One region of the Nonomuraea sp. NPDC049129 genome, then DNA from elsewhere that is predicted to be linked to it. Evidence: riboswitches for the same ligand, from Rfam matches in the RefSeq annotation. Region 1 holds a riboswitch; each other region holds the start of a gene.
What was found. A riboswitch is a leader RNA that binds a small molecule or an ion and turns the genes downstream of it on or off. The one in region 1 is predicted to bind cyclic di-AMP.
Positions count from the first base shown of each region.

Region 2: another riboswitch for cyclic di-AMP. It lies ahead of AB0B64_RS12900 (CHAP domain-containing protein); the one in region 1 lies ahead of AB0B64_RS45770 (C40 family peptidase).
Region 3: another riboswitch for cyclic di-AMP. It lies ahead of AB0B64_RS36210 (hypothetical protein); the one in region 1 lies ahead of AB0B64_RS45770 (C40 family peptidase).

Region 1 covers NZ_JBEZDU010000022.1:64,433-67,697, reverse strand. Annotated here, with positions in the region: gene AB0B64_RS45775 (C40 family peptidase) at 1-128, shown strand, start outside; cyclic di-AMP (ydaO/yuaA leader) riboswitch at 979-1,137, shown strand; gene AB0B64_RS45770 (C40 family peptidase) at 1,211-1,726, shown strand; gene AB0B64_RS45765 (hypothetical protein) at 1,922-2,833, shown strand; gene AB0B64_RS45760 (M48 family metallopeptidase) at 2,845-3,265, shown strand, end outside.
Region 2 covers NZ_JBEZDU010000004.1:8,187-11,451, reverse strand. Annotated here, with positions in the region: gene AB0B64_RS12910 (CHAP domain-containing protein) at 1-656, opposite strand, end outside; cyclic di-AMP (ydaO/yuaA leader) riboswitch at 671-825, opposite strand; gene AB0B64_RS12905 (NlpC/P60 family protein) at 1,003-1,443, opposite strand; cyclic di-AMP (ydaO/yuaA leader) riboswitch at 2,002-2,148, shown strand; gene AB0B64_RS12900 (CHAP domain-containing protein) at 2,161-2,832, shown strand; gene AB0B64_RS12895 (four-helix bundle copper-binding protein) at 3,055-3,265, opposite strand, start outside.
Region 3 covers NZ_JBEZDU010000014.1:25,038-28,302, reverse strand. Annotated here, with positions in the region: gene AB0B64_RS36215 (MerR family transcriptional regulator) at 1-612, shown strand, start outside; gene AB0B64_RS36210 (hypothetical protein) at 644-1,606, opposite strand; cyclic di-AMP (ydaO/yuaA leader) riboswitch at 1,612-1,752, opposite strand; gene galT (galactose-1-phosphate uridylyltransferase) at 1,822-2,892, opposite strand; gene AB0B64_RS36200 (DeoR/GlpR family DNA-binding transcription regulator) at 2,889-3,265, opposite strand, start outside.

The DNA.
Region 1 (3,265 bases):
GGCTTGGACATGTCAGCATTTATGCGGGCAACGGGCAGATCGTGCACGCCCCCCAGACCGGCGACGTGGTCAAGGTCGTCACTCTGTCCTCCTATGGCGGCACCCTGGTGGGAGCTATCCGTCCGTAGGTTGTTCCGGGTGAAGAACCACTGATTTTCTGTACGGCAAGCATGGTGAGCCCCACCCGCCGTCCGTGGCTGGGCTCTGTCCAGGGACACGCTCCTCCGGTGGAGCGCGCTGGGCGCCGTGACGTGCGTCCTCTTGACCCGGTCCGTGGTTTCCGGTGGCCATGGACCGGATGGTCCGCCGATTAACGCTTGGCGGTCCACGTGGGCTTGCCGGCCAACGGACCTCGGCCCGGTGGTCAATGGACCTCGGCCGGGTGGTCAATGGACCTCGGCCGGGTGGTCAACGAACTCGGCCCGGTGGTCAGCGGGCTCCGACCTGCTGTTCAACGGGCTCTGGCCGCTTATTCAACGGCACCCGACCGGCTGTTCAACTGATCCCGATTTGCTGGTCGCCGGATTTCGGCGCGCAGGCCGATGCCGCTGGCCGGGTCGCTGAACGCTGCTCGAACGCCTTCAGCGGGTGACGACGATCACTGATCTCGGCCCGTCGGTGACCCTGGCGACGCCCACATCCGCGCAGTCGCGACACGATCACGCGCCCTCCGGCGTGTTGCTAGCGGGACCAGTGTGACAAGAGTGACAAAAGGGACCTGACAGATCACTGTGTGGTCAAGTGTGAGAAGGGTCACATTTGAATAACATAACCCGGCGCTCCAGCTGGGGTTGGGGACTTTACTGACACCTCTGAGTGATCCTGACAACCCCATGACGGCTTTGCCAGCTCGTTACTCAAGGGCGTAGCTTCTGGCGTCGCGGCGAACAAGCCATGGCGTCGCGACTCTCCATCGGGTCCCCGATGTGGACAGAAAAGAAATCCGTTAGGTCGCCGCCCTTCTACATGTCATTACGTGGCGGTGGCCTGCCGAGTCCGTGCAGCCAGGAGGCACGGAGCCGGGGACCCAGCGATCCCGCTCCCGGGATCAGGGGTGAATCGGCGCGTATTGCGCCGTAGGGCGACTTCCAGGCCCGAATCCGTCAGCTAACCCGGTAGGCGTTCGTGGAAGTCCCAAGGAGAAATCCTGTCTACCTCCCCCAGTAACCCCCGTCTGTCCCGCATTGCCCTGAGTGGCGCAGCGCTCACGATGACCGTGACGGCCGGAGGTTTGGTCCTCCCTGCCCCGACGGCGCAGGCGGCGACAACGCGTGATGCGGCCGAAGTTTCCGGGACCAATACAGCGGCGAAAGCCGTCAGGTCCGTGAAGAAGGTCGCGCAACAAACAGCGGTCGCTCGGCAAAAGGTGAAGGCCCGTACGGCCGTCGCCGTGGCCAAGGACCAGATCGGTGACCCGTACAGTTACGGGGCCACAGGACCTGGTTCCTTCGACTGCTCCGGTCTCGTCCAGTACGCCTGGAAGAAGGCCGGCGTCAAGATCCCGCGCGTGACGAACAGCCAGTTCGCCCGCATCAAGAAGAAGGTCTCCTGGAAGAATCTGAAGCCAGGTGACCTGATGTTCTTCTATGGGCTCGGCCATGTGGGCATGTATGTCGGCAACGGCAAGATGGTCCATTCGCCGAGGACGGGTTCGACGGTGCGCGTCGAGAAGCTCAGCGGATGGCGCAAGGCGTCGTTCGTGGGCGCGGTGCGTCCCGGCCTGTAAGTCCGGCCTGATCCGGCCTGCAAGACCGTCACGAAGGTCCCGTCCCAGCTGGGACGGGACCTTCGCGTGTTCCGGGCCCTTCCGCGACGACGAGCCGACGCTTTGCGCGACGACGTGCCGGGCCTTTGCGCGACGAGGAGCCGGGTCTCTCCGCGACGGCCGGTTCGCGGCGCGGGACGACTACGATCGGGGAACGTGTCCGTGCAGGTGAGCCGCCGAGTCTTGGGGGTGGGGGTGCTGCTCCTGGCCCTCGCCTCGGCCAGCGCCGCCCCGCACCGGTCTCCGGGGACGGACGGCCTCTCGGCAGCGGTTCGTGACCTGCCGTCCGGTGGGCCCGATCAGTCCGCGACCGGCCACAACCCGCCGGCCGGTGATCGTGAGCTTCCGGCGGAGGCGCGGGGACTCTGGGGGGATGGCTCCGAGGTCGTACGAGGTGTGCGTTCGGTCGTCGTCGGTCAGTATGCGGCGCCCGAGTCGCTTCGTGATCTGGCGCGCCGGGCCGATGCCGCCGGGTCGCGGGTCTCCGCCGTGCTCGGCCGCCCCGTACGGCCCGTGGTGCTCGTGCCCGGCTCGGCGGCCGAGGCTGCTCGGGTGGCCGGGGTGGGGAGTGTCGACGGGCTGGCGGCGGTGGCCGATGGCGGGAGAGTGGTCGTGGTGCCCGAGAACTTCGCCCGGCTGACCCCCACCGGGCGGGACATCGTGCTCACGCACGAGCTCACTCACGTCGCGGCCGGGACGAAACGGTTGCCGGTGTGGCTCTATGAGGGGTTCGCCGACTACGTGGGCTACCGGGACGCGGGGTTGCCAGTCCGGGTGGCCGCCACCGAGTTGGCCGCCGAGGTGCGGGCCGGGCACTTGCCGGGCGAATTGCCAGGGCCTGCGGCATTCGCACCGTCCAGCCGGGAGCCTGCACGTCTGGCACGGGCGTACCAGGAGGCGTGGCTGGCGTGTCGCTTCATCGCCGAGCGGTTCGGTGAGGGGACTCTGGTGAGGCTCTACCGTGATGCCCAGACGGGTGGCATCGACCGGGGGCTCACCAGGCTCGGGCTCTCGGCAGGGACGCTGACGGCACGGTGGCGCGACTACGTGCGGGACCAGCTTGCGTAAGGGGAACGCGGATGGACGATCTGCAGGGCACCGACGACAGCATGCCGCCGCCTGACGACGACGCGGGCCCCGATCGGAACCCGGCACCACAGCCCGGCGAGGACGCCGCATCAAGCGACCCCGCCACGTCAGGCGGTAGCGCCGCGCCACACGACCGTGCCGCACCAAGGGACCGCGCCGTGCCAGACGACCGTGCCACAGCGAGTGACCGTGCCGCGCCAGACGACCGTGCCGCGCCGAGCGACCGTGCCGTGTCAGGTGGCTGGGTCGCGGACGGTGGGGACGTCGCGTTCGGCCGGGCCGGTGCCGGTTGGGCGCTGGTCGTGCTCGGTGTGGTGATCCTGGCCGTGGTGGCGTTCACGACGCCCTGGCGGGTGATGCCCTCGGGCACCCCCACGGTGACGCCGGATCCGGCGCGCGACTTCAGTGCCG
Region 2 (3,265 bases), on a different contig from region 1:
CTGACCACGACGGCAACGCAGAGCACGCCCGCGAACACGACCCCAGACACCGCGATGCTCTCCGTGGAGGCCGTCGGCAGGACGACATCGGTCTCCTGCGCCTTCCCCGCCGCCTGCACGACCCCTTTCCGGACCAGAGGCGTCCGCGGGTTGCCGCCCGTCAGGACGAACGTCTCACCCTCCCCGAACTTCTCCTTGACCTTGCGGGGAAGGCCGTAGCCGACGACCTTGCTCTGGTCCCTGTCCTTGCGCTTGAGCCACACCTTGTCGACGTTGGCCTCGATCGTGGAGATCTGGTCTCCCTGTACCTTCTCGACGATGCCCGCATGGTCGATCCGCTCCACATCGCGTGACCCGCTCCAGTCGTAAAAGACGATGGCGCCGGGCTCCGGCTTGTCACTCCAGGCGTCCTGCTCCTTGAACCACTTGGCGTGGTCGACGGTGTAGGCGAAATCCCCCACGTACTTCTCGACGCCCGCCTGGTTGGCGGCCCAGGTAATGAACATGTCGCACCATGGGGCGGTCTTGAAGTAGGGGTCGCTGTTGTCCACGTTGGCGTAGTACCAGTTACCGAACTTGCTGTAGCCGTCGGTTTTCTCGCGATAGCCGAGATTTTTCTGGGCAGCGTCGAGCAGCCCGTCCACAATGGATGGCATAGGTCCGGGGTTTGACCCTTTCTCCTTATGGCCTACCGGGTTAGCTGACGGGTTCGGGCCAGGAGATGACGCCCTACCGCCGCATCCGTGGCGGATTCACCCCATGCGTGGATCGCTCCAGGCTCTGGTTCCCCGGTTCCCGCGGCGCGGGCCTCGGCACCAGCCGGCCGCCTCCACCGCGAAGGCAAGTCACCGGCAAGTACGAAGGACTGTAGTAGGTAGAAAGGGTGGCTGGTTACCGAAATGAGATTTTTGGCATAAAAGATCTATCCAACGCAGACCGATCAATACCGTGCGCTACACGTTGTTATACGCAAGGCAAGCACCGCAGCGGGTCAACGCGTGATCACTCAATCACCCTCACCACGCCTGCGAGATTGCGCGTGTGGGCGGGCACCAGTTTGACGACGTCCCCCGTCCGCCGGGCTTGGATCATCTTTCCGTCGCCCCAGTAGATCGCGGCATGGGAAATGTAGCCCGGGTTGGTGGGGTCCGGCCGCCAGAAGATCAGGTCACCCGATCGCATCTGGGAAAACGGGACCCGGGGTCCACTGGCGAACTGCTGATGCGTCACCCGCGGCAGCCGAATGCCCGCCCTGCCAAAGGCCCACTGGATCAGGCCGGAACAGTCGAAGGCGTCAGATCCCTCGGCGCCCCAGACATACGGGGCGCCCAGTTTGCTCTTCGCCGCCGCGCACGGTCGGCTTGGGCGTGTAGGCCCGGAAGGCCGATGGTTCCACCCCCACCGTTCCCACCCTCCTACCGCCGAGCGGTATCGCCGCCGCATCGACGATCTCCATGGAGCTCACGCCTTTGCGTACTCGAACCCGCTCGATCATTTGTTCAGGCAGCGGACGATTCGCGGTCACAAGCAGGTGTGGCTCCCGCAGACGGTCGAGGGCCGCCACAACGGGCGGTTCAGGCGCCGGCGAGGCTTTGCCCGGCTTCCCGGGTCCAGCCCGAAGACGCCGGGGCGGCTTCGCCGGTCGCTCGTAGTCGACGAGGGCTAACATCCCCGCTACCAGCGTTGCAACCACGAGTCCGGCCACTAGGTACACCGCTCGGGGCAGCACGCTACTACGGTTCATAGTCACTGCGACATTATGCACAACCCGAACAGCGACACAGCGGCCCACCGCTCAGGCACGGCACCACGCCGTGGTAAAGGTAAAGGATTAATGGCTGAACCCTAGGCCACACAGGGCCTTCGGGTCGGCTTCCAAAGGTTTCGCTTGCGCTGGCCATTTGGCTTGCATACCTTTACAGGCCCAAGGCCGCAGCGTTCCGATGGTGGCCTGTAATGCCGAGACCGCGTCTCGTCTGCACCGGCGTTGTGTGCAGATCGTAGCCGCGGCCGCCGAGTCCGCTTTCTCGCGGAGCCGGGGATCCACTTTCTTGGGGTGAATCGGTGCGCCCGTCCCAACGGGGCTCCGTAGGGCACTTCCACGCCCGAACCCGTCAGCTAACCCGGTAGGCGGCATGGAAGCAAGGAGCAATTCCCCGCATGTCCAAACACCTCTTGCCGAGCTACGGCAGGTCCGCCCGTAAGCACGGCCTCACCCTCGCCGCAGCGGCCGTGGCCAGTGCGCTCATCACCAGTACGCCCGCCTTCGCCAGCGACCACGCCAGCGAGACCCAAACTGGCGTCTCGCGGTCTGCGACTTCCTCCCAGCCCCAGCGCCAGGTCACAGCGGACGCCGTGCTGAAGCTGGCCCAGCAGCAGGTGGGGACGACGGAGAACGCCAGCGGCGGCGGCACCCGATTCCACAGCTGGTACATGACTTCCCCCAGGGCCCAGGAGACTCTGGCCCGCGACGGAGGAAGCCTTCAGGCCTACGCCAACGCTCCGTGGTGCGCCATGTTCGTCTCTTGGGTCGGTGAGCAGACCGGCGTTAGGCCGACGATGGGATGGGACGCCTATACGGTCACATGGGCGCGGTGGTTCAAGAACAACGGACGCTGGGGCACCCTTGCCAAGCCCGGAGCCGTCGTTTACTACGCATGGGGCGGCGACAAGAGCATTACTTCCATCGACCACATGGGCCTGGTGAAGAAGGACAACCGCGACGGCACCATCACCGCGATCGAAGGCAACACCGGCAATGGGAAGGTCGAGGAGCGGGTGCGACCCAAGTCCGACGTCGTCGGCTATGGCTATCCGCAGTACAAGTCCTGACATCAGGGAAGCCGCTTCGGCAATTGCCGTAAGAGAGCTGCTATGCGGCTATCCGCGCATCAGCCTTAGCGGCCGATCCTACTATGTCATATAGTGAAAAGTCGGCTGGCTGGTCCTCCCGGGAGGGGACAACCGCAGCCATCCGTTCGGACGTACTCGGCATTCGCCCCCGTGATGCCGGGCACGTCTTCCTAAGAGATCGACTTCCGGTCGTGCCGAGGCCTAGCCGAGAACCCCAAGCAGGTCCCGGCAAGCGCGTTCGCAGTCACGGCAGGCCTGTGCACAGATGCCACAGTGGGCGTGCTTGGTGTGCCGCCCGCACTCGTCGCCGCACGCCTTGCAGGCCTGGACGCAGGCTTCGAGGACCACACGCGTCATGTTCGCGTCATAGCCCGTGTGCCGCGAGAGCACGCGCGCAGTGGTCTCGCAGATG
Region 3 (3,265 bases), on a different contig from region 1:
GTCGCCGGGGTGCCGCTGGCCGAAGTCGGGCCCCTGCTCGATGCCGACGCCGCCCAGTTCGCCGCCGCGCTCGCCGACGTCGAGCGGCAGGTCACCGAACGGATCGAGGAGCTGATCGCGCGCCGTGACATGCTGCACCGGCTCGCCGACGGAGACCGGGCTCTGCTGCCCGACCGCGCCGTGGCGCTGCTGGAGCGGATGTCCGGCCTCGGCCTCCCCACGGAGGAGGTGGCGGCCACCAGGGAGGGCTGGGTGCTGGCCAGGGCCCTGGTTCCCGAGGGCTTCGACGACTTCCTCACCCATGTCGAGCACGCCCTCGACCACCCCCGCTTCGTCGCGTTGATCAAGCGCGCCACCGAAGCCACGGCATGGCAGCCGGACGACCCGCGCCTGGCCGAACTCGCCACTGCCATTGCCGACCACTTCCTCGCCAACCCCGCACACCTGAAGATCGTGACCGGCCTGCAAGCCCGCACCGACGCCGCGGCCCGATACCACCTGATCGCCCACTACGGCGAAGAGCAGGGATCGGCCACGGCCCATGGGATCGCGCTCGTCGAGACCAAGCTCCGCGCCGCTGGCGTCCACATCCCCAGACCAGGCACCCACTGACCGCGCCGTGCCCCGGTCCGGGCGCCCAGCTCTAGAACATCGAGATGTGCACGTGGTCGAAGTGGTTCTGGGTGATGCTGCCGCGGTCGGACATCGAGCTCCACCCCGAGCCCTGGTTGATGCGCTGCTTCCAGATCACGTACTTGACCCCGAGCTTGTCCTTGTTCTCCAGCGCCCAGGCCGCCACGCGGTCGCCAAGTGCCTGGTTGGCCGCGCTGGGCATGCTGCCGCCGGTGCTCATCATGAAGTCGCACGCGCGCCCCAGCGGGTGCTCGCCGCCGCCGCCCGAGCGGAAGCAGCCCACCTCGTACGGCAGCGCGAAGTCCTTCTGGATCAGCCCGCGGATCACCCGCATCCGGGCGGTGATGTTGTCGGTGCCTGAGGGCAGTTCGGGCGCCCAGCTGCCGTCCGAGCGGCGGCCGGGGCCGAACGGGATGAGGCCTTTCAGCTTCTTCTGGATGTCCTTGATGACGCCCTGCGCGTCGTCGCGTTGCTTGGCGACATTGGCGGCGTCCTCGCGGATCTTCGCCTCGAGGGCGGCCGCCTGGTCCGCGGCCGCCTTCTTCTCGTCCCGAGCGGTGGCCACGCCCTGCACGACCGCCTGTTGCTCGGCCGCGAGGTGGTCCAGCAACGCCGCGCTGGAGGCATCGGTCGGGAGGGTGAGGTTCGGCAGCGCGCCGGTGCCGTTCTGGTACTGCAGGCGCGCGAGTTCGGTGACGCGTTTCTGGGCGGTGATGAGCTGGGCCTCCGCCGTGGCCAGCCGTTTCTTGGTCGTTTCCGAATCCTGTTTGGCCTTGGCGAGTTCGACGCGCTTGAGGTTGTAGGTCTCGATGAGCTTGTCGACCTTCTTGTCCAGCTGCTTCAGCTCCGCGCGGAGCTGGGCCTCGCTGGGCTTGGGGGCGGCAGCGGCGGGCGTGGCCGTGAAGGCGCCGAAGGCCATGGAAGCGGTGGTGATGAGAGCGATGGCGAGACTCGAGGGGGACGCAGCCGCCACGAAGGGTTTCCTCTCCCTATGCCGGCCGGGTTAGCTGACGGGTTCGGGCAGGGAGATGCCGCCTTACCACCTGAGTGGATTCACCCCAAGACGCGATGGGTCCCCGGCTCCCGGGCCACGCACCCGGGATTAGGCCAGCACCGACCGTTTCGGTCGGCGCTGAAAAGGGATATTAGTGGTAAAACCAAGGTCATGCGACTCCAAGCGGCAACCAATTAGAGATCTACCTGTGATTTAAGCATGCGTGCGGCTTCCTCCGGCAGGACATCGTTGACGAACGCGCCCATAGCCGACTCCGAGCCCGCCAGATACTTGAGCTTCCCGGGCGCCCGTCTGATGCTGAACAGCTCCAGGTGCAGATAAGCCAGGTCACGATCCTGCCGCACCGGCGCCTGGTGCCAGGCTGAGATGTACGGCATGGCGACGCCGAACAGCCCGTCGAGCGCTCGCAGCACAGAGGTGTAAAGCGGGGCGAAGGCGGCGCGTTCCTCCTCCGACAGCGCGGCCAGGTCCGGCACCTGCCGGTGCGGATACACGTGCACCTCGAACGGCCAGCGGGCGGCGGCCGGCACGAACGCCGTCCACAACTCGTTGGCCGCCACCACGCGCACCCCGGCGGCCCGCTCGGCCGCCAGCACGTCGGCGAAGAGGTTGCCGCCCCGGTGCCGGGCGGCCGCGCCGAGCTGGAGTTTGGTCCGCGGGGTCACGTACGGGTAGGCGTAGATCTGCCCGTGCGGGTGCGGCAGCGTGATGCCGATCTCCTCGCCCCGGTTCTCGAAGCAGAACACCTGCTCGACGCCCTCGATCGCGGACAGCTCGGCCGTACGGTCGGCCCACGCCTCCATGACCAGGCCCACCTGCTCGTCGGAGAGCCGCGAGAACGACGACGAATGCTCAGAGGTGAAGCACACCACCTCACACCGCCCCACCCCCGGCCGGACCTCACTCAACCCCCCGACATCCCCGTAAGTCCCGAAATTTCCGGAAAACGAGGGGAAGCGGTTCTCGAACACCGCCACGTCATAGTCGTACGCCGGGATCTCCGAAGCCCTCGTCTCGGACGACGGGCACAGCGGGCACTCATTGGCCGGAGGCAGGAACGTACGCGTCTGGCGGTGCCCCGCCATCGCGATCCACTCCTCGGTGAGCGGGTCGTAGCGCAGCTCCGACGCCATCGGCCTGGGATCGAGCGCCCGCCGGTCGATCGCGCTCCGGTCGGCGTCGTCGCGCCGGTCGAAGTAGATCAGCTCTCGGCCGTCGGCCAGGTGGGTGATGGTGCGTTTCACTGCGAGTCCTCCGCGATGATCAGTTCGCCGGCGCGTTCGCCCAGCTCCATGCGTGCTTCCTCAGGTAGTCCCGAGTCGCTGATGACCGCGTCTGCCTCGGTCAGATCGGCGATCGTGCTGATGCCGACCGTGTTCCACTTGGTGTGGTCGGCCGGGATGACCAGCCGGTGCGCCGCGTGCACCAGCTCCCTGTCGGTCTCCGACTCCAGCAGGTTGGGCGTGGTGAACCCGGCCCGCACGCTCATCCCGTGCACGCCGAGGAACAGCGTGTCCACGTGCAGCCGCCGGATCGCGGCCACCGCGACCGGGCCGACGAGGGCGTCGGACGGCGTGCGTACGCCGCCGGTCAGCACGACCGTGCGGTCGGCGCGCG